Regions from separate parts of the Serratia sp. CoH_122_TC_1 genome, predicted to be linked through region 1. Evidence: predicted binding sites of a transcription regulator. Region 1 holds the regulator's gene; the other holds the start of a gene.

Evidence for each region. The regulator LexA, encoded in region 1, represses DNA repair genes until DNA is damaged. The targets are predictions, from matches to a motif close to TNCTGTATGTACATACAGNA.
Region 2: a site for LexA is predicted at 5,525-5,544, ahead of umuD (translesion error-prone DNA polymerase V autoproteolytic subunit). Genes of this name have one in related genera too.

What each region holds. Positions count from the first base shown of each region.
Region 1 is NZ_JBXWLA010000005.1:52,950-63,718, forward strand. Features, by position in the region: gene ubiA (4-hydroxybenzoate octaprenyltransferase) at 1-256, shown strand, start outside; gene plsB (glycerol-3-phosphate 1-O-acyltransferase PlsB) at 317-2,785, opposite strand; gene AC2FC2_RS07810 (diacylglycerol kinase) at 2,935-3,303, shown strand; gene lexA (transcriptional repressor LexA) at 3,425-4,033, shown strand; gene dinF (MATE family efflux transporter DinF) at 4,251-5,591, shown strand; gene AC2FC2_RS07825 (CsbD family protein) at 5,859-6,068, shown strand; gene zur (zinc uptake transcriptional repressor Zur) at 6,160-6,672, opposite strand; gene AC2FC2_RS07835 (anti-sigma factor family protein) at 6,850-7,608, opposite strand; gene AC2FC2_RS07840 (RNA polymerase sigma factor) at 7,605-8,054, opposite strand; gene AC2FC2_RS07845 (tetratricopeptide repeat protein) at 8,144-8,677, opposite strand; gene dusA (tRNA dihydrouridine(20/20a) synthase DusA) at 8,885-9,904, shown strand; gene pspG (envelope stress response protein PspG) at 10,055-10,273, shown strand; gene AC2FC2_RS07860 (quinone oxidoreductase) at 10,593-10,769, opposite strand, start outside.
Region 2 is NZ_JBXWLA010000022.1:43,250-54,018, forward strand. Features, by position in the region: gene AC2FC2_RS23425 (acyltransferase family protein) at 1-1,361, opposite strand, end outside; gene AC2FC2_RS23430 (DUF4113 domain-containing protein) at 1,577-1,732, opposite strand; gene AC2FC2_RS23435 (hypothetical protein) at 1,736-2,296, opposite strand; partial or broken gene umuC (translesion error-prone DNA polymerase V subunit UmuC) at 2,660-3,703, opposite strand; gene umuC (translesion error-prone DNA polymerase V subunit UmuC) at 3,734-5,008, opposite strand; gene umuD (translesion error-prone DNA polymerase V autoproteolytic subunit) at 5,017-5,379, opposite strand; gene AC2FC2_RS23455 (hypothetical protein) at 5,831-6,196, shown strand; gene AC2FC2_RS23460 (HupE/UreJ family protein) at 6,240-6,977, shown strand; gene AC2FC2_RS23465 (hypothetical protein) at 6,991-7,677, shown strand; gene AC2FC2_RS23470 (hypothetical protein) at 7,818-8,189, shown strand; gene AC2FC2_RS23475 (class I SAM-dependent methyltransferase) at 8,254-9,174, shown strand; gene AC2FC2_RS23480 (hypothetical protein) at 9,228-9,986, shown strand; gene ncrA (MFS transporter) at 10,221-10,769, shown strand, end outside.

The DNA of each region.
Region 1 (10,769 bases):
GTTTGGTCGTTACGACAAGCTGATCATCGGATTGCTGCAGTTTGCCACCTTGCTACTGCTGGTGTGGGTGGGGTACCTGGCGCAGTTGAGCGGTGCGTTTTATTGGTCGCTGTTGCTGGCGGGTGCCCTATTTATCCATCAGCAAAAGCAGATTGCCGGTCGCGAACGCGAGGCCTGCTTCAAGGCGTTCCTGGATAATAACTACGTCGGGCTGGTACTGTTTATCGGTATCGCGCTGAGTTATTGGCAGGCTTAACGGGCTACTGGTAATAAAAAAGGCACCCTTGGGTGCCTTTTTCGTTTCCGTATCAACGGATTACTCGTCTTTTTCTTCTGCTTCTTCGAGCGCAACCGACGGTGCGTTGGTTTCCGCTGGCATGCTGACACTCTCAATGGTCAATTTGATTTCTGGGGTGATCAAATCGCTCAGCATGCTATACACCTCCATGGTGTGCTCACGTACGGCATCGCCAATATCGTTGATATAGCCTTCTTCGCGCAGCGTTGCGACCAGGGTTGAGAATACCGCTTTGTCGAAGAACTCCGGTGCGTTGATGCCGTGCAGCACTGACAAACGCTGGGCCATAATCCGACTCTCTTTCTCCAGTGCTCCGCGATTAATGCTTGGATTCGCACTGAGGATAGACATGGTGATGGCATAGCGTTGCAGCGTTTCACGGATACCGGCTGCCAGCAATTGCAATGGCCGGATGCGTGCTGGATTCAGTACCAGAGCGTCACCCTTATCGCAGATCAGTTGCTGACGGATCATTTCGTCGATGAGCGGGCGCAGCACTTCCGCCAGTTGTTCTTTGTCGTTGTGCAAGAACAACTCCGCCTTCAGCATGGGGTAAATCAACCCGATCTGGCGCAGCAGTTCGGTGCGAGAAACCCGGCGGTGATGCATCACGATGGTGGCGATCAGTGAAGGCAATACCAGCAGATGATGGATATTATTGCGGTAATAGGTCATCAGCACTGCCTGCTCGCGCGGCAGAATGATGATATCGCCGATATTATCCTTCTCGACCTCAAACTTATTCATGTTCAGCGCGTGATCCAGCAGCTCATCCGGCGTCTGGGTCGGTACGGTGACATCGCTGGCATAAGGCACATTGCGCATCAGTTGCAGATAGCATTCCAGCTGTTCTAACAGCTGTTCGCGGGTCAGCGAGCGCTGGCGTGAAGCCAGTAGCGCCGTAGAACACAGGTTCATGGCGTTAGCCGCGGCGGCATTGTTGATACGCACCATGATCTTGGCAGCCAGATCGTTGACCGTCGGCGTTAACCAGCTTGGGCGCTGGGATTCGATCGGATCAATCGCGTCGCGCCACTGGGGCACATTCTGGTTCAGGTAAGTGGTCAACGGCAGTGGATCACCGAAGTTGACATAACCCTGGCCGAGATTACGCAGCTTGCGCAGACCACGCAGCATCTGCAGCAGGCTCTCCTTTTCTTTGGTCGCGCCACGCAACTCTTTAGCGTAGGTGCCCACCTCCATCACGTGCTCGTAGCCGATGTAGATCGGTACCAGTGTGATCGGGCGAGAACCGCCACGCAGCATCGCCTGAATGGTCATCGACAGGGTGCCGGTCTTCGGTTCCAGCAGGCGTCCGGTACGAGAACGGCCACCTTCGACAAAATACTCCACGGAGTAACCGCGGCTAAAGAGTTCGCCGAGGTATTCGCGGAACACCGTCGAATACAGCTTGTTGCCTTTGAACGTCCGGCGGATAAAGAAGGCGCCCAGGCGGCGGAAGATGGGGCCAGCCGGCCAGAAGTTAAGGTTAATACCGGCGGCAATGTGCGGCGGCACCAAGCCTTGATGGTACAGCACATAAGAAAGCAACAGGTAGTCCATATGGCTGCGGTGGCAGGGCACATAGACGATCTCATGACCATCTTGCGCTAACTGGCGCACGCGTTCAGCGTTGGTGACGTTGATGCCTTGATACAGCCGGTTCCAGGTCCAGCTCAACACGCGGTCAGAAAGGCGCACCGTTTCATATGAGAAGTCGGCGGCGATCTCTTCCATCAGTGCAATGGCGTTCTGCTGGGCTTTCTCATGGGAAATTTTCTTGCTGCGTGCTTCGTCTTCGACCGCTTTTTCGATCGCTTTGGACGCCAGCAGTTTGTTGAACAGGTCCTGACGGGCCGGCAGACTTGGGCCAACGGCAGCCAGACGCTGACGCGAGAAGTGCATTCGTGCCACGCGCGCCAGTTTTTGTGCGATGGTTTTGTCCGTGCCGTGTTCAGTCGCCATGCGACGCAGTGAGACGGTGTTGGAGAAACGCACAAAGCTGTCGCGGCCGAGCCACAACACGGCGAAGAACTTCTGTACGCCGTTGAGCAGACGTAGATGTGGCGTGCCGTGGCCTTCGCGGCCTGGGGAGCGACCAAACATCACCGAAACAGGCAGCATCTGAATATCGAGATCCGGATTACTGCGGTGCAGATCCAGATAGTCGTGAAACAGTTTTACTGATTCTTCTTTCGGTGTGTAGTAGCGGAACACGCGCGGGCCGTCGTGAATAAACACGTGGCTAGGCAGCACGGTGCCGTCTATCTCCAGCGGATTGAGAGGATCGGGCAGATCCTGCGCCAGGCACTGGGTGCGCAGCGTCAGTAAATCCGCCTTGGAATTATAAGGTAAAACATACAAAATCGGCCGTGAGGGATCCAACCCTAACTCCGTGACCGGATCTGAAGGGATAACCTTACTTCTTACCAACAATTTAAGTGGTAAATTCAATAGCTTATAATAAATTTTACGCCAACCTGACATAACAACGTGAAGCCTCTTGTTAGCAATGCGTCGCAAGCATACCAGAAACCGGGTAGCAGATCTGTGGTGTTGGAAAACCGAGAGCCGGAAGCATTTCCTGGCCTAGACTCTTTAATTATGACTTACCTCTGTGAAAGGCACTAAAAAACATGGCAAACCAAGCAACCGGCCTGACCCGTATTATTAAAGCCGCCGGCTACTCTTATAAAGGCTTTTCCGCTGCCTGGCAGCATGAAGCGGCGTTCCGCCAAGAACTGGTCGCCACCGTACTGGCTATCATACTGGCGATTTGGCTGGACGTGGGTGCGATAGCGCGCATTTTATTGATCGGATCGGTGCTGCTGGTGATGATCGTCGAGATGCTCAACAGCGCGATAGAAGCGATTGTCGATCGGGTTGGCACTGAACATCATGAGCTTTCGGGCCGGTCCAAGGATATGGGGTCGGCAGCAGTTTCACTGGCGATTATTTTGGCGTTGTTTGTCTGGGGCTCGGTGCTCTGGCAACACTTTGCCTGAATGGGGTGGCCCTGTTGCGACGTGGGTCGCTAATCCCTGATTTTTATTCATTCTTCGGTTCCCAAGCCGCACTTACCTGTATATACTCACAGCAAGACTGTATAAACAAACAGGGGGCGGAATGAAAGCACTAACTACCAGACAGCAAGAGGTCTATGATCTGATTCGCGATCATATTTCGTCCACTGGCATGCCGCCAACGCGCGCCGAAATCGCCATGCGTCTGGGGTTCCGCTCGCCAAATGCTGCAGAAGAACACCTGAAAGCATTGGCGCGTAAAGGCGTCATCGAGATCGTCTCTGGTGCATCGCGCGGCATTCGTTTGCTGATGGAAGATGAAGAAGGTTTACCGTTGATCGGCCGTGTTGCCGCCGGTGAGCCACTGTTGGCGCAGCAGCATATCGAAGGGCACTACAAAGTGGATCCTTCCTTGTTCAAGCCAAGTGCGGATTTCTTGCTGCGGGTCAACGGTATGTCGATGCGTGATATCGGTATTCTCGACGGCGATCTGCTGGCGGTACATAAAACTCAGGACGTGCGTAACGGCCAGGTCGTTGTGGCGCGTATTGAAGACGAAGTTACAGTTAAGCGTCTGAAAAAACACGGAAATGTTGTTGAGTTATTGCCGGAAAACAGCGAGTTCCAACCGATTGTGGTTGATCTGCGCCAGCAGAATTTCACCATTGAAGGCCTGGCGGTCGGTGTGATCCGCAATGGCGACTGGGTTTAATCCTCACGCCTACACATCGTCCTCTGATTTAAGTCGCCCCAGTTCTGGGGCGATGTCATATCTGATTCACTATATACCCTATAGCTTTCAAGTTGCAGCTAGGCGGCCAACTCGCTCATCCCCAGGCGCTTACTCAGGTAAGTAACTGGGGATGAGCGAGTGCAGATAACAACGCTGCAACTTGAAAGATGACGGGTATACACGGGAACATTCCACTATGCGCCTGCTTTCCGCCTTCACCAGCGATACCGATAAAGCCTTGTGGCGCCTCGCGCTACCGATGATCTTTTCCAATATCACCGTGCCACTGCTTGGGTTGGTCGATACCGCAGTGATAGGTCACCTCGACAGCCCTGTTTATTTGGGGGGCGTGGCGGTCGGGGCGATGGCAACCAGCTTCCTGTTTATGTTGTTGCTGTTTTTGCGCATGAGTACCACCGGTTTGACGGCACAGGCGCTGGGCGCACAAAACCCACAGGGATTGGCACGTGCCTTTATGCAGCCGCTGTTGCTGGCAGTATTGGCCGGCGTCGTTATCGTGTTGCTGCGCCATCCGTTGATCGATCTGGCGCTGCAGATTGTTGGCGGTGACGATGCGGTGCTGAAGCAAGCACGATTGTTCCTTGAGATCCGTTGGCTGAGCGCACCGGCAGCGCTGGCAAATATGGTGATCTTGGGTTGGTTGCTTGGCGTGCAATACGTGCGGGCGCCGGTCATCCTGCTGATAGTCGGTAATGTGTTGAATATCGTTCTGGATATCTGGTTGGTCATGGGGCTGGGCTGGAATGTGCAAGGTGCCGCGACGGCGACCGCCGTCTCTGAGTACGCTACGCTGCTGCTGGGTTTATGGCTGTCCTGGCGAGTGATGCGCATACGCGGTATTTCTGTTCCGATGTTGCGCCATGCCTGGCGCGGTAATCTGCGGCGTTTGCTTGCGTTGAACCGCGATATCATGTTGCGTTCATTGTTGCTGCAATTGTGCTTTGCATCCTTGACTATCTTCGGCGCCAGGCTTGGCGGTGACGTAGTGGCAGTAAACGCGGTACTGATGAATTTGCTGACCTTTACCGCCTATGCACTGGATGGTTTTGCCTATGCGGTAGAAGCGCATTCTGGTCATGCTTATGGTGCCAGAGATGACAGTCAATTGCGTAAGGTGTGGCGCGCGGCTTGCCGGCAGGCCTGTTTAGTGGCGCTAGCCTTTGGTGTGGTTTATGCCTTTGCCGGGCAGCAAATCATTGCGGCGTTGACCTCGTTGCCAGAACTGCGTGCGATGGCGAATGACTATTTACCTTGGCAGGTGGTGCTACCGCTGGTTGGGGTGTGGTGCTATTTGCTGGATGGCATGTTCATTGGTGCGACTCGCGGTGCAGAAATGCGTAACAGCATGGCCGTGGCGGCTGCGGGTTACGGTTTGACGCTGCTGACCGTGCCTGTCTTGGGCAATCATGGATTGTGGTTGGCGCTGGCGGTCTTTCTTGCGCTGCGCGGCATCGCGCTTGGGTGGATTTGGCACCGTCACAGGCTGCGTGGCAGCTGGTTTTCAGCAGCACAATGACGATAGCCTTTCTTGCAAATACATAAATTTTAATTATGTGTTTGTTTGTATTTTGTTACATATTCTCGTCGGTTAGCCAAGTCGTGTAGTAAGTTGTTTGTTGGCGTTTTTTTCTTATTTTAAATTTAAAAATGGATTTTAATTCTGGTTTTTATTTGTTTGTCGCTATCTGCATCTATAATTAATCGTGTGGCTGGCAATATAAACGGGGCGTATCCTCAGCCAGCAGTAGTTAAAACTGACTCACCACAGGTTAACGGAGATACTATGAACAAAGATCAAGCCGACGGTAACTGGAAGCAGTTTAAAGGGAAAGTGAAAGAAAAATGGGGCAAGCTGACCGATGACGACCTGACGGTCATCGAAGGGAAACGCGAGCAGCTTGTCGGTAAAATCCAGGAGCGCTACGGCTACCAGAAAGAGGCGGCCGAGAAAGAAGTGAAGTCTTGGGAAGATCATAACAAATATCGCTGGTAGCGCGATGGGCCGCAGCGGATGCGGCCGAAAGTCTGGCGCCTTCCCCTTGGTGCCAGGCCTGCAGACACAAGGAGGTGCCTGCTAACCCTGTCTATTTCTTCTTGATGGCAATGCTATGGTCGTGTTCGCCGCAATCATGTTTGCTGTCGCAAGCTTCTACCTCAACGCAAGCGGCGCACAGGCCGTGTGCTTCCACTACGCTGTGACGCAGTACAAACCCCGACTCTTTGGCCAGTTTTTGCAGCGTATCTTCAACCCCTTCAGTTGTGCGCTCTGTCACCTGACCGCAACGATCACAGATAAACAGCGCGGAAGTGTGCATAGGTTGTTCGAAGTGATGACACAGCACGTAGCTGTTGGCTGACTCGACCCGGTGAATGAAGCCTTGTTCCAACAGGAAGTCCAGCGCGCGGTAAACCGTTGGCGGTTTGGCCTGGGGTTCGGCAACGCGCAGTAAATCGAGCAGGTCATAAGCGCTGATGGCACCGGGCTGTTGTGCCATCAGGCGTAACACTTCCAGCCGCTGCGGTGTCAGTCGCACATTGCGTTGCTGACAGAGTTGTTCAGCCTGCGCCAGCAGCTTTTCCTGGGTGTTTGAGTTCATGGCAAATTTCCCGGTACGTAAAAAAGCCGATTTTAACATGGTTCAGCCAAATCGCCGAGAGTCGGCCCCTTTTCCTCTGATATGGCGCGTTAATTGCCCGGTTGACCGCGTGTTGCGCGCCAGAAATGTGACGCTATTCACAACTTACTCATCAGTGGGCGGGAGGGCGCAAGGGGGTCAGGTTGATAAAGCGTGTTGCAAGTGGGCTGCTAACGCGGTCATTTCACCCGTTGGATTATGGCCAATCAGCATAAAGGCATGGTTGCCATCGGCCCAATAGACGACGTTCATGCCTTGGCGGCGTTCGCTTTCGGCCGGTTGTTGTTGGCCCGTCTGCTGGATAATGCATAGTGCCAGTGCGCCATATTGCGTATCTAGCCAGGTCAATTGCGCGATGCGTCGATCGTCGTAGGCCAACACGCGGGCGTTTTTCAGTTCGGCACCCTTCAACACCAGTTTTTGTGCCGGAAGGCTAATACCCAGTCGATCGCCGGTTTGTTGTAATTGAGCGACAATCTGCGTGGCCGATTCGTCGGCACCTGCCAGCGTTTCCGGCGTGTACAGCGCCATATATTGGGCGACCAAGCCACGCCAGTTGTCCTCTGGCTGATTAAACTGCAGGTAGACGCGATCGCCTGCGATCCCGAGCGCCAAGAAGCCGACGGCCGCAGCGATGAGACCGCGACGGCTGATGCCCGTTTGCGGGGTAGCGACGGTGAGTGGCCATGCCTCACTTAACTGTTGCACTGGGGCCTCATCAAGCAAAGGGGCGAATGCTTGCTTAAAGGGCAGGTTACTGCGCGCCAGCAACGTCAAACGCTCAGCCAACGCAGGTTCTCCAGCCAAGCGTTGCTCCAGTTGCAGGCGTTGTTGTGGGTCTAACTGATTGTCCAGATAGGCGACCAGTAGTTCATCCGCAGCATAGGTTGAGCTCATGATTGTCCTCCTTTTGCCTGCGGTGAGCGGGTTTGCAGCATGCTGTCGTTCGCCAACCTCAGTCGCGCTGCCGCCAGGCGACTCATTATGGTACCAATGGGTACACCTAACACTTCAGCGGCCTCACGGTAAGAAAGCTCTTCGACGTACACCAAAAACAGCGTATTGCGCTGTGCCTCCGGCAGTTGGTTGACCCGCTGCATCACTTCATTGGCCCAGATAGGCTGCTCGCTGTTTTCCGCACCGGCCAGTTCGTCGACGTCGACAAAACCTTGTCCCTGGCGGATATGTTGAGCGCGGATCTCGTTAAGCCAAATGGAGTGAAGGATTGCAAATAACCAGCGATCCATACGCGTGCCGACAGCAAACTGCGCGGCGCGCTCGAGGGCGCGTACGCAGGTGGCTTGCACCAAGTCATCGGCAATATCCCGCCGGTGGGAAAGCACCAGGCCATAGCGCCACAGGCGGGAAAGATACTGACCGATTTCGTTGCGAATCGCATCTCTGCTGATGTTCGCCTCCGGGCTCTGTTACATCATGACTCTGGATGGTGATCGATGGCAGCCGCCAGATCTTTGTACTCTTCACAACCGGTACCGCACAGTGACTGAATCACCTTCAGTTGCTCTTTTGCCAAGTCTTGGCGCCCTTTCACCATATAGGCTTCACCCAAGTATTCGCGGACTTTTGGGTATTTCGGATCGAGTGCTACTGATTTTAAATAGTAGCTGATCCCTTCGTCGGTGCGGCCAAGCTTGCGGGTGGCATAACCTCGGTAATTCAAGGCTACGGCGGTATTGGGATCCTTCAGCGTGTTAAGCACGTCGAGAGCTTCTTGGTAGCGACCACTTTTTGCCAGTGCATAAGCATAGTTCGCCCGATCGTTGTCGTTGATCATGCTGCTTTTATCCACCGTGCAGGTCTTGGTTTTTGTATCGTATATCTGGCCCTTCGGGCAGGTTGGCGTAGTCTGGCCGCTGCCATCTCCTCCCATTGCCAGCGCGGCACCGGAAATCAACAGAGAACTGGCAATGACGGGGAGCAGCAGGCGTTTAACGAAATTGTTCATGGTCGTTTCCTCATCGGGAGAGGGCGCGGAGCTGCACCCTTGCTGAGATAACACCTGAAAGCGCCCGTTTATTCATTTTTTCCGGTTGTTTTTTAATCTTAAGGCGCGTCAGTTTTCCCAATGCCGCCGATTGTCGGTATAATAGCCGTTTGCGGCAGCACGCCGTTCGTTGAATCCTAGACAGAATCAGGTAGCCAGTAGCCCAGCATGACGACAGACAATAACGCCTCAAAATACGCCGCCAATCGTTTCTCCATCGCGCCGATGCTCGACTGGACCGATCGTCATTGCCGTTACTTTCACCGCCTGTTGACCAAGGAAACGCTGCTGTACACCGAGATGGTGACTACCGGGGCGATTATCCACGGTAAGGGTGACTACCTGGCTTACAGCGAAGAGGAACACCCGGTAGCGCTACAATTAGGCGGTAGCGATCCGGCTGCGTTAGCGCACTGTGCCAAACTGGCTGAGCAGCGCGGTTATGACGAAATTAACCTCAATGTCGGTTGCCCATCCGATCGGGTACAGAATGGCATGTTCGGTGCCTGTCTGATGGGGCAGGCAACGCTGGTTGCCGATTGCATCAAAGCGATGCGTGACGTGGTGTCGATTCCTGTGACGGTGAAAACCCGTATTGGCATTGACGATCAGGACAGCTATGCGTTTTTGTGTGATTTTATCGGCACCGTTGCCGGGCGCGGCGAGTGCGACATGTTCACGATACATGCGCGCAAAGCCTGGCTGTCAGGCCTGAGCCCGAAAGAGAACCGCGAAGTGCCACCGTTGGACTATCCACGTGTGTATCAGTTAAAACGTGATTTCCCCACGCTGACCCTGGCCATCAACGGTGGGGTGAAAACGTTGGAAGAAGCAAAACAACACCTGCTGCATTTGGATGGCGTAATGATGGGGCGCGAAGCCTATCAGAACCCGGGCATTCTGGCGCGCGTTGACAGTGAACTGTTTGGCCGTAAGACCGACGTTATGGACAGCATAGCGATTATCGAGTCGCTGTATCCGTACATCGAGCGCGAGCTAGCAAATGGTACCTATTTGGGCCACATCACCCGCCATATCCTTGGTTTGTTCCAAGGGGTCCCAGGTGCACGTCAGTGGCGCCGCCACCTGAGTGAAAATGCGCATAAGCCGGGGGCCGATGCGCGTGTGGTTGAACAGGCGCTGAATTTAGTGCGCCTGCCGCGCACCGAGATAGCGGAAACGGTATAAAAATCTGACTAAAAATTAGTGTTTTTGACCAGGCATGTTGCACGCTGCGACATGCCTTTTTTTTAATTTCAATCACTTAGTTTTCTCACGTTTCTGGCATGCTTTTTGTAATACCTCAGCAGATACCTCGTTTTGCGAAGGAGCAAAATCATGTTGGAACTCTTCTTTCTTATCGGTTTTATCGTCATGTTGATGGTGACCGGGATTTCGTTGTTGGGCGTGTTCGCCGCGTTGCTGGTTGCTGCGGCGTTTATGTTGATTGGTGGCCTGTTTGCGATGGTGATTAAACTGTTACCGTGGCTGATTTTGGCTGTTGTGGGCGTGTGGATATACCGTTCGATGCAGAAACCACAAATCCGGCGTTACTGACTTTTTGTCGAATAATCAGTCGGTCACGCTGAAATATACGCAACAGACCTGCTCTGAATGTGGCAGCGGTCACAGGTTGGTGCTTTAAATGCTAACGCGCCGCATTAGCCATGTTTTTTGCGTTTCCGGGCTGTTAGGATGTTTGTTGATGCAGCGATGCGACCTATTTCATCACCGCAAGAGGCAGTAATACCAAATATGCGTGTTGCTCAAGCAACCCCTGTCTCTGGCGGACTCTGCTCTACCCCTACAAACGCAGTAATAGAAAGGGCTCCTTACGGAGCCCTTTCTATTGGTCATAACGGCACATTGGACGATCTCAGCGCCCGGGTATCAGCAGGCTTGAACCGCTGGTGCTGCGGCTTTCCAACACCTGATGCGCGCGCTGTGCGTCGGCCAACGCAAACTTCTGCTCTTCCTTCACGTCGACCTTGATGGCTCCGCTGCCGATCAGTGAAAACAGTTCATTACTGGCAAACTGCAGTTCAGCACGGTT
Region 2 (10,769 bases), on a different contig from region 1:
GATGTACTTAGTGACGTTATTGCAAGGTTTGAATTTTTAGCTAAAACATCCAAGAACATCCAATAATGGTTTGAATTAGAATCACCTATGAATAAGGCTTTCTTTTTAGATGATATTTCCCCGAAAGTACAAAGCACATCATTGTTTTCATTATCAAATTGATCTGTTAAGCAGTCTGAGCGATGACCGGATAGAGATTTATATTCATCAATAAGAGCGGATGATCTTGAAAACTCACTTCCGAACCGCCAAGGAAAATTGTCGGTTTTTTTTGCTATCGAGTAAATTATTACAGACATTAATAGAGGAATGACAATTAAGATCGTTACTGTAAAAGAAAGACTTTTTTGTACTTTACGTAACGGCATTTCGATGTATTTGTAGGATATACAAGCAAGTATACATGATCCTAGCAAAGTTAATAATAACATCATCGTATTATTGAACAAATTAAGGTAATGTAGCAAGGCGATCCCTGGCCAATGCCATAGATATAAAGAGTATGACCTTTTACCTATACCTACTAAGATGTTTGACGATAGTACAAAAGATGAAATGGAATCTGTTTTTTCACCGGAAAAAATAATCATCCCAGTAGCTAATGCTATTGCCACTGTGTAAATGTTAGGATAACCATTTATAATTCCAGGATAAAAACCTATGGATATTATGCTTAGTAGACCTAACAGACCAAACAAGTTAGTAAACTTATTACTTTTTTCGTTGAATTTGTAAAATGCTAAGCAGCTGCCAATTTGCAATTCAAAACAACGTGAAATGAAATCATAATATCTGTCAATGTTAGAATGATATGATAAGTATGATGATGTGATTAATAACGAAATAGTGATTATATGATTTGCTATTATAACTCTCTTTTCTGGAAAGTATTTTAATGCCATATGTAATGCTATTGGGAATGTTATATACCACTGCCATTCAATTGATAGTGACCAAGTGTGCAATAGTAGCAGGTAATTAGAATCTTGTGATGCATAACTTGTGGTCACATCAGCAAAATATTTGTTTGATGAGAAATACAATGCGTTCTTTACACTGTGAAGATATGTATTGTAATCTTCTGGCAAATAGAAAACACTGCCAATTATTAACGTAAATATTATTGCGCATAGGAAAGAAGGTTGAAGTCTCCAAATTCTACGTATAAAAAAGTTTTTTAAGTTAAATTCATTATTGTTTGTTCCGCCCAATATTATTTTTGTTATTAAATATCCTGAAATAACAAAGAAAACATCAACGCCGATGAATCCAGAATTGATAAAGATGCATCCAGCATGAAATAAAATAACTAAAGTAACGGCAATAGCTCTTAAGCCGTCAATGTCGCTGCGGTACTTCATTATAACCTCTTATTTATTATGACTTCAAAAACATTATACAATTAAAATTATGTGAGTGATATAGAGATGATTGGAAATTTCAATGTCTGTTGATGTGTTGTTAACTTTTTATTTAAGTGATTTTAATAGTATTAGATGAAATAATAAATGATGATTAGTGCGTGAGATTTAATTTCGAATATTTGACTTAATTTAATTAATTAGTACGGGTGAACTTAAGATAGCTTGGCTATAGGGATGTCGCGAAGCCTCGTTGTGTAACTTGGAGAAAGTAGTTCCCTGCGCATTGCCCAGATCTTATTGGGGTCAGTTTGGATATCGGAAATTATTGTACGCTTAGCGTATTTCCAAACTGACCCTTGGTAACTCATCACTTAAGATCTGACCTTTAAGTTACAGCCTACACGGAATGCGCTCCCTATTTCGAGATATTCAGCTCTCGCTGCTCCGGTCAGCTGCTGCGACTGCTCAGTAAACCCGGCTATATCATGGCTACACTTTTTCGACGTCGCTTTGTAGCCGCGAACGCACATTTCATAAACGACGTTAGGATCTGCGAATTTTGAACGTTGCGCGATGGCACTGCACGTCGCAGAGACGCGCGCTTGTTCCTGGCGCGGGCTTAACTCTTCCGCTGGTGCTACCGTCTGCGTTTTTTTCGGTTTGCTGCAATCCAGACTGCGTGCGGCGATACGCTGCTTTAAATAGGTTTGCTGGGCGTAGTAAACATCAAAATCTTCTCTTTGCATCGTTGCCACACCTCCAGATTTTGCGGGGGCTCTGTTAACCGTGGCTAACGCCTGGCAAAGTTCATCATCGCCGGTGATTGTTTTCAGCTGGTCTACCGCAGTCTTTTCTGCGGGTGAGACGTAATGCCCGCTACATCCCGCTAGTGTTACCGCCATCGCTGCGATATAAAAAGTTAAACGCTGCATTAAATGCCCTTAATTGTCTATTATTAGTACCGTGGGGGGCGGTTTGAAAACCGGAAATTTTTGTACGTTTAGAGCATTATTTTACCAACGTTGGTGAGTAATTTATTGATCTTGTATTAGCGATTATCGCATTTAAATTATCGGGCATTCTGTATCGCATTTAGGTTATCTCATTGGCTAAAAATGCTAGCCAAGCAGTCTATAGCGCAGGAGTACACCCTATTGCTATAGGTAATCCTGTTCAAAAAATATACTTACCGTACAATAATTCTCTATATCCAAACTGCCCCCTATCAGTTTACCGCCTGGTTCCACGCCCAATTTCAGCGAGGGGAACCAAGTTGTTTATGGGCACTACCACATTTACATCAACCTGGCGACGGGAATGTCGCTGAGTCGTGTCGTGTAGCTAGGGGACAGCAGTTCGCGGCGCATTGCCCAGGATTTATTGATCCCTTGGCCGGCAAACCAAATTTTTCCTAACCCGGAGTGGTTTATGCCATCGACGGCTTTCATCAATTGTTCGCTGCCAGCGCGCGGTGGATGTTCGTCGAAGAGATCGATCTGGCCAGGTTTGTCACAGAAATCGTTCAGCATGATCCCCGCCTTCTGATACCGAAACCCGTCGCGCCAAATGGCTTTGAGAGCTTTCACTGCTGCCGCTACTATGTCGCGGGTGTCTTGCGTGGCCAACATGAGCTGCACGCTGTAGCTGTTAGCGTAATACGGCTCGTGGGGAGCAAATGGGCTGGTTCGCACAAATACCGAAATATGCCGGCAATACTGCCGTTCTCGACGGAGTTTCTCTGCCGCGCGCTCTGCGTATTGGCACACCGCCTGGTGCAAGTCCTGCAGCTGCGTGACGCGCTGGCCAAACGACCGGCTGACGATGATCTGCTGCTTTGCCGGCAGCGCCTCGATCGAGATGCACGGAACTCCGTTCAGTTCGCGTACTGTGCGCTCGAGTACGACACCAAACGTCCGGCGAATCAACGCCTGATTGCTGTCCGCGAGCTGCAGCGTTGTTGTGATCCCCATCGTGGCCAACTTTTTCGTCAACTGGCGCCCGCATCCCCAAACTTCGTTGACCGGCAGCAACGCCATCAACTTTCGTTGTCGGTCGCGGTTCGTCAGGTCGACCACACCGCCGGTGGCCGGCCAGGTTTTCGCAGCGTGATTCGCGAGTTTAGCAAGCGTCATCGTCTGGGCGACACCGATCCCGCAGGTGAGTCCCGTCTGCTGCAAAACGGTATCGCGAACGCGCCGGCCATAGTCTTCGAATGACTCAACGGCATCGATGCCGGCGACGTGCAAAAATGCTTCATCGATACTGTAGATGGTCAGCGCCGGCGCGAGGGATTCCAGAACGGTCATGCAGCGTGCCGACATATCACCGTTTATGTGGAATAGAAAAGCAAGCTTTGATGGAGGGTTTCTTCACTTTATTCGCGCTATCGGAATATCATTCCAGCAGGTAGTCCACGCCGGGCTGAGCATTTCCCGCTTCATCCTCCACGCTGTATCTACGCCTTGACCCGCAAACCACACACTGCCCAACCCGGACTGATTGATGCCGTCCAGTACCTTCATCAGTTGGGCGCTTTTCTCTCTGGGTTTGTTCTCGTTAAAAAGGTTGAACTGAGCTATGCCATTCGGCGTAAAATCATCAAGCGCGATACCGGCTTTCATATAGCGCCGACCATCCAGCCAAATGCGATCTAGTGAACGCAGTGCAACTTCAATAATGTCTCGCGTATCCTGGGTCGGCAGGGCAAGCTTTTCTCCAGCGCTATTGCCGTAATACACTTCGTTAATGGCGTGGGGTGAGGTTCTTATAAATATGCCGATGTGTCGGCAAAACTGGCGTTCACCTCTCAGCTTTTCGGCTGCACGTGTCGCGTACAAACACAGAGCCTGCTGCATGGCTGCTTTTGACGTGATGCGCTCACCGAAGGAGCGTGAGCAAATAATCTGCTGTTTTGATGGCGGAAGCTCCTCAAGAGGAATGCAGGACTCCCCATTCAGTTCCCGTACGGTACGCTCCAGAACAACTGAAAAATTTTCCCGGATAAATCTCGGACTGGATTGAGCAAGCTGTAAAGCATTTTTAATACCCATCAGATTAAGGCGTTTGCCTATTTTCCTGCCCACGTCCCAAACCTCTTCTACGGGCTGATTTTCCAGCAGCGTCATGGTGCGTTTCGAATTATCCGGTGTGAGCGCCAGGACGCCGCGAAACTGTTTCCACTCCTTGCTGGCCCATTGGGCCGATTTGGCCAGGGTTTTGGTCTGCCCAATACCAACGCCAATAGGCAGCCCAACGGTATTCAGGGCATGCGCTTTGAGACGTCGGCCAAAGTGTTCAAAATCTTCGCAACTATCAATGCCCGTCAAATCGAGAAACATTTCATCGATGCTGTACTGTTCAACTCGCGGTGTAATCTCCTCAAGAGCGCTCATGACTCTCTGACTAAGGCTATGATAAAGCGCATAATTCGAACTGAAAACGTGCACCTTTTCCCTGTAACTCTGATTTTTAATCTGGAACCAGGGCACACCCATTTTTATTCCTAACGCTTTTGCACCAGCATTGCGTGCGATAACACATCCGTCGTTGTTACTAAGAACAACAATCGGTTTGCCTCGCAAATCTGGGCGAAACAACGCCTCACAACTGGCATAAAATGAGTTTACATCCGCAAGACCAAACATTGGCATCGTTACCTCCGTCGAGTACGAGTGCAGTTGAAAAACCACGTAACAACACCAAGTAATTGCAATTCATCGGGATAAATAATTGGAAATGCTGGACTCATAGGCAAAAGCGCAAGGCGGGGCTTCAGTTGAAGACGTTTAACGGTAAACTCTCCATCGACTTCCACGACAACAATATCGCCATGAATGGCTTCCTCAGCGCGATCAACCACCAGAATGTCGCCATCACAAAGACCTGGTTCCTGCATACTGCAACCGCTGGCGCGTACAAAAAAAGTAGAGGCTCGTCGACGTATACAGAGCTCATTTAAATCCAGTTCCTTTTCGACGTAATCCTGTGCTGGGGATGGAAATGCACCCATGATCATAGGTCTTCATGAGCAGAAAAAGGACAAAATACAGGATCTTGTATTCTATAGTTTTCATACGTCAAAAAGTCATATAACAATATGATTATATTGTTAAATATAAAAATTCCACTCCAAAGAGACATGTTGATTCACTCGCAAGAGATACTGTTTATGTATACAGTATTGTGCAATGGAGAAGTAAAGCAAGTAGTTCATAAGCGCGTATTGTGATCTTGTTGAAGTAAGGGCAAATTTAGTTTTGCAAGCAGGCGATATAATTGATGGCCGCGCAATTCATGCATTCTGGCCCATTGAGGGGCAGGGTGAGCTAAAAACAGAAAGAGTGAAATTCAGGATGTTCAAGGAAATGTTCCGATAGCAGTGACCCCAAAACAACTATTGAAATCAAACCAGCATAGCGGATACATTACGCACGTTGTTACCTTGTATCATCAGGATGCCGTTGACTGTGTTTATCAGCCGTGAAGTCATTTCCAGAATCGTATTGATCATCATGGCTGTTGCCGTGCTGAGCAGTTCGCTTATGGCAAAACCGCAGGCTGTCTACAACGTCCAGGATACAACGTCCATCAGTGACCATCAGCACGACAGCGATGAACCACTGAATGAGCACGATCCGTTGCTGTTCCACTCGCACGGTAACGTACATCACCTCAATGCCGATCATTCCCACGATCTGAACAAACTATTCACGCTGACTGCTTTGCAGGCCTGGGACGCAGGCATGCGGACGACGTTCGCGCTGAGTTCAGAACAAATCCTGCGGATACCTCAGGCCACCCCCGAACGCCCTCCGAGATCCCTGATTGCGTAATAACTTCCGTTAATTCGTTATTATTCAATTTGTAAGGGTTTTTATGAATACCAGCCTTGATATGCAGGGCCGGTTGAGCGGTGGCCTGTTTTCAGCTCAGGCGCGTTCAGCTTGTCTTTTTTTCTTGTTATTAATGCTTTTCTACAGCCAGGGCGCGTCTGCCCACGGTGTGGCAGAAGGCGACAAAGGGTACATTCAGGAAATCACCGGGATTAACATCATCCCGTTTATCTACCTTGGCGCGAAGCACATGGTGACCGGTTACGATCACCTGCTGTTTCTGTTTGGCGTGATTTTCTTTCTCTACAAAATGCGCGATATCGGGCTGTACGTCAGCCTGTTTGCTGTCGGTCACTCCACGACGCTGCTCATTGGTACCTTCTTTGACATCAGCGTCAGCGCTTATCTCATTGATGCCATTATCGGCCTGTCGGTGGTCTATAAAGCGCTTGATAACCTTGGAGCCTTCCAGCGCTGGTTTGGTTTTCAGCCGAACACGAAACTTGCGACGCTCATTTTTGGCTTCTTCCACGGCTTTGGTCTGGCGACCAAAATCAAAGAGTTCGAAATTTCTCCCGATGGCCTGTTCGTCAACCTGATTGCCTTCAATGTCGGGGTGGAGATAGGCCAGCTGCTGGCGCTGAGCGCCATCCTCATCATCATGAGCTACTGGCGGCAGACGGCGAGCTTTTTCCGCCACGCCTACACTGCCAACGTTGTGATGATGAGCGCCGGTTTCCTGTTAATGAGTTACCAGATTTGTGGTTACGTTTTAGCCTGAGGGAGAAAAGAGAATGTATAACACCGATTTACCGACCCGTGCAGAACTGCCTTCTGCGATGAAACTGATGCAATCAACCATTCTGGCCGCCATTGTTGCGCTTACGCTGCTGATTACCATCGTGATGCCGTCAGAATACGGCATCGACCCGACGGGCGTTGGCCGTCTGCTGGGCCTTAAAGAAATGGGTGAAATCAAAACGCAGCTGGCGGAAGAGGCTGCTGCTGATAAAGCGGGCACGAGCCCACTGGCGCAGCAAACAGCACCGGTAAATGAACGTCCGGTGCCGGACAACCCGCCGACAATCACGCAAAACAGCTACCCGGAACTGAGTGTCCCGGCCACAACCCGTGCGCCGGAAGCGCCAACCGCCGGTTCTCAACGTAATCAGCTGCTGATTACGCTGAAGCCGAATGAAGCGGCAGAGGTGAAGATGGAAATGCGTAAGGATGCCCGGGTAGCTTATCAGTGGATGAGTTCTGGTCCTGTGAACGTCGATGCCCACGGCGATCCGGTTAATGCCCCGAAAGGGTTTTACCACGGCTATGGTAAAGATCGTCAGATTACTTCTCGTGATGGCGTGTTGCAGGCCGCCTTCGACGGAAAACATGGCTGGTTCTGGCGAAATCGTGGTTCAGAGACGATTACGATCCAACTGGATACCAATGGGGAGTACATGAGTATTAAGCGCGTCATCTGATTTACCGGGCCCGTATTATGCGGGCCCATTTTATTAATCCCGGCAATACAAGACTTTACACTCCAGCACCTTACATCCTCCCCGGGGGGATGCTAATCTTTTTAAACCGTATCATTGTCTATTGAGAGAAGTATTCAGCGATGTACCTGATGTTTAAACGTTCATCCCGTTATGTTCTGATGATTGTCATCATGGCCGTTGGCATGATGATGTCGTCGATGGGGACGTTTGCATCACATGGTACAAACGGCCTGACAGGCTACGAGATGGATCTGCACGATGCAGAAGTCACCATGACAATGCAGGACCACTCTCACGATTCGGACATCCCTCAGTCTGGCCATGCAGGCCATCATCAGACAGACCATTTTCATGAAACTCCGGAGCAGCCACCCTCTGTGGAGATTGCCCTCTCTCCTGTAGCAGACAGATGGTTGCCGCTTGCCGATCTTCGTAGTCCGGTTAAAGCCACGGACATCATTTACCGTCCTCCCAGCACCCGCCAGATCTGATCGCTGTTACCGGTAGCGTGTTTGCTGCCTGGCATTTATCAACTTCAGATTTAGCGGAGAGGCTATGTATAAAGACTCCATTCAGGCGCGTCGTGAGATTGCGCGGAATTTCACTGCACTTAATTATCGGATTGCCCCTCTGCACTGGCAGACGCTGTGCATGGGCGTTAATCGCGACCTTCAGGCCAAAAAATTGCGTCCGAATGTCCCGGTGCCTTCACGGCGTAAGGTCATTCCGTTCCTGAAAATGATGCATCAGGAAACGGGCTCGATGCTCAAAGCGATCCTCGCCTTTGGCTTTGATGGCCCATGGACCTCCAGCGGCGGATCGTTTCGTCTGGCGCGAGAAATTGGGTTCGATATCGTTCACTACGCGAAGAACATTCACCACAAAAATGGCACCGTCACCTTCCTGGAAATTGGTGCTGCCTGGGCGGGTTTTCGTGCAGAAGAAACGACCAGTCATCAGGCGACAATTTCCGGGCTGGCGGAGGGCTTCAGGGAGCAGCTTGGACAGAGTGCATTCCTGCACTTCACCAATCTCACGCCATGGCATGAATCGCTGCCAAAAGGTGTGACTGAGCATCCCTACGTGACGGCTGCCGGGTTGTGTACGCTGGAGAAACGGGGCGTTCAGGCAGGCGGGGTCGATATTATCTACTCCCAGGCAGCGGCTTATTTCGAGCAGGATTACACGACTTTCCTTCGCAGCGCAGCCCGCCTGCTGAAAGGGGATGGCGTCTTAATCTTCAACCATGATCCTGTCCTGGCGAGTGCGATGGATGAAGTGGCCTGGGAGCACGGGCTGCGCCTGGTCAGACGCAAGCAGATGGGAGGTATGAATGGCGCAATTGCCCGTTATCACCGGCTTCGCTCGTCCCCGATGAGCCAGATGGTCTTCCCTGGCGTTAATCGGACGCAGGATGAAGAAGTGGTCTGTGAATCACTGGTTATGTCAGCGCTTCGTCGCAGCGTGGAGGTGTAACGCCCGATATGTTGACGCGTAGACATTTCCTCACCACCACAGGAGCATTGCTGATGACAACATTACTGCCGGGGGAAACCCTGGCAGCCTCTCTGGCAGAAAGAGTCAGTGATACATGGCAAAAAATAAACACCCGTCGCTCTGCTCAAGAGACGATAACACCGGGCTGGATCTTGCAGTCTCTCGGTCTTCAGAGTGGCTCAACGGAATTGCGGAGAGCCATTTTTGAACTGGTCAGGCGAATGCCTTATCAGCTTGGTTCATGGAATGAGCAAAGCATGAGCCTGTTTGAGCAGGGTTTTGGCGATTGTCGTCATAAAGCCGCCGCGGCCGAACGACTGCTGGTTGCCGGTGGTATTACGGCAAAGCGAAAACTGGTGCAGTTTGACTGGGCTGATTTACCCATTCCTCCGGAAATACTGACCATTTTGCCGCAAACACAGGGGTTTCATGACACCGTGACTTTTGAGTTAAACGGGAAAACATTCCTGTTTGATGCCACCTGGGATATCGCTTTGCGCGGTGCAGGCTTCCCTGTGATGCCTTCATGGGACGGCAACTCTGACACCTGGTCAGTGACTTCCCGGATGTCGACACAGCAAACTGTGCAGATGCCGCAGCCCGGGCAGGACATTTACAGCGCGAACCAGATGAGCTGGCCGCAGCGCGAGAAAACCATGGCGTTCAATCAGGCCTTGAACAGCTGGCTCGAAGACATTCGGGCTAACCGTGACGACTGGTGCACCATCATCCACAGCGACGTTGAGGCGACCCGGCTGAGCCTAAAAACCTGCCTGGGACTTCTGAGTTAACACCTTTCTCGTCAGAAGGGGCTACGCAGGGAAGCGGCGATAACACCTTCGACACTCTTTATGCTGCTTCAGGTATAACGCTGGGATACCTGAAGCTTTTTTATTCTACATATCAGGCAACTAGCAAAACCCACATCCCCCCCGCCAGGATAATGCTTGTCATTTTTTTCAGCTCACTCTATGCTTTCACCATCCCCCTGGGGGGGATGTAAATTTAAGCCAAGAGATTGCCTGATGCTCAATATTCTTTCTAATCGTACCTATCGCCATCTGTTTTTGGCACAGGTTATCGCCCTTATCGGTACCGGTCTGGCGACCGTAGCGCTGGGGCTTTTAGCCTACGATCTCGCCGGAGACAGGGCCGGGGCGGTTCTGGGTACCGCGCTGGCGATCAAGATGAGCGCCTATATTCTGGTGGCACCAGTAGCAGCGGCCTTTGCCGACAAATTCCCGCGTCGCACCATGCTGGTGACGCTGGACCTGGTTCGTGCCCTCGTGGCTATCGCACTGCCTTTTGTCACTCAGATCTGGGAAATCTACATCCTGATCTTCATTCTTCAGTCTGCTTCGGCAGCGTTTACGCCAACCTTTCAGGCGACAATCCCTGATATTCTTCCTGACGAACGCGAATATACCCGGGCGCTGTCTCTGTCACGTCTGGCCTACGATCTGGAAAGCGTAATCAGCCCGATGCTGGCGGCGGCACTGCTGACGGTCATGAGCTTCCACAATCTGTTTGCCGGTACGGCGGTCGGGTTCCTCGCCTCAGCGGCTCTGGTTGTT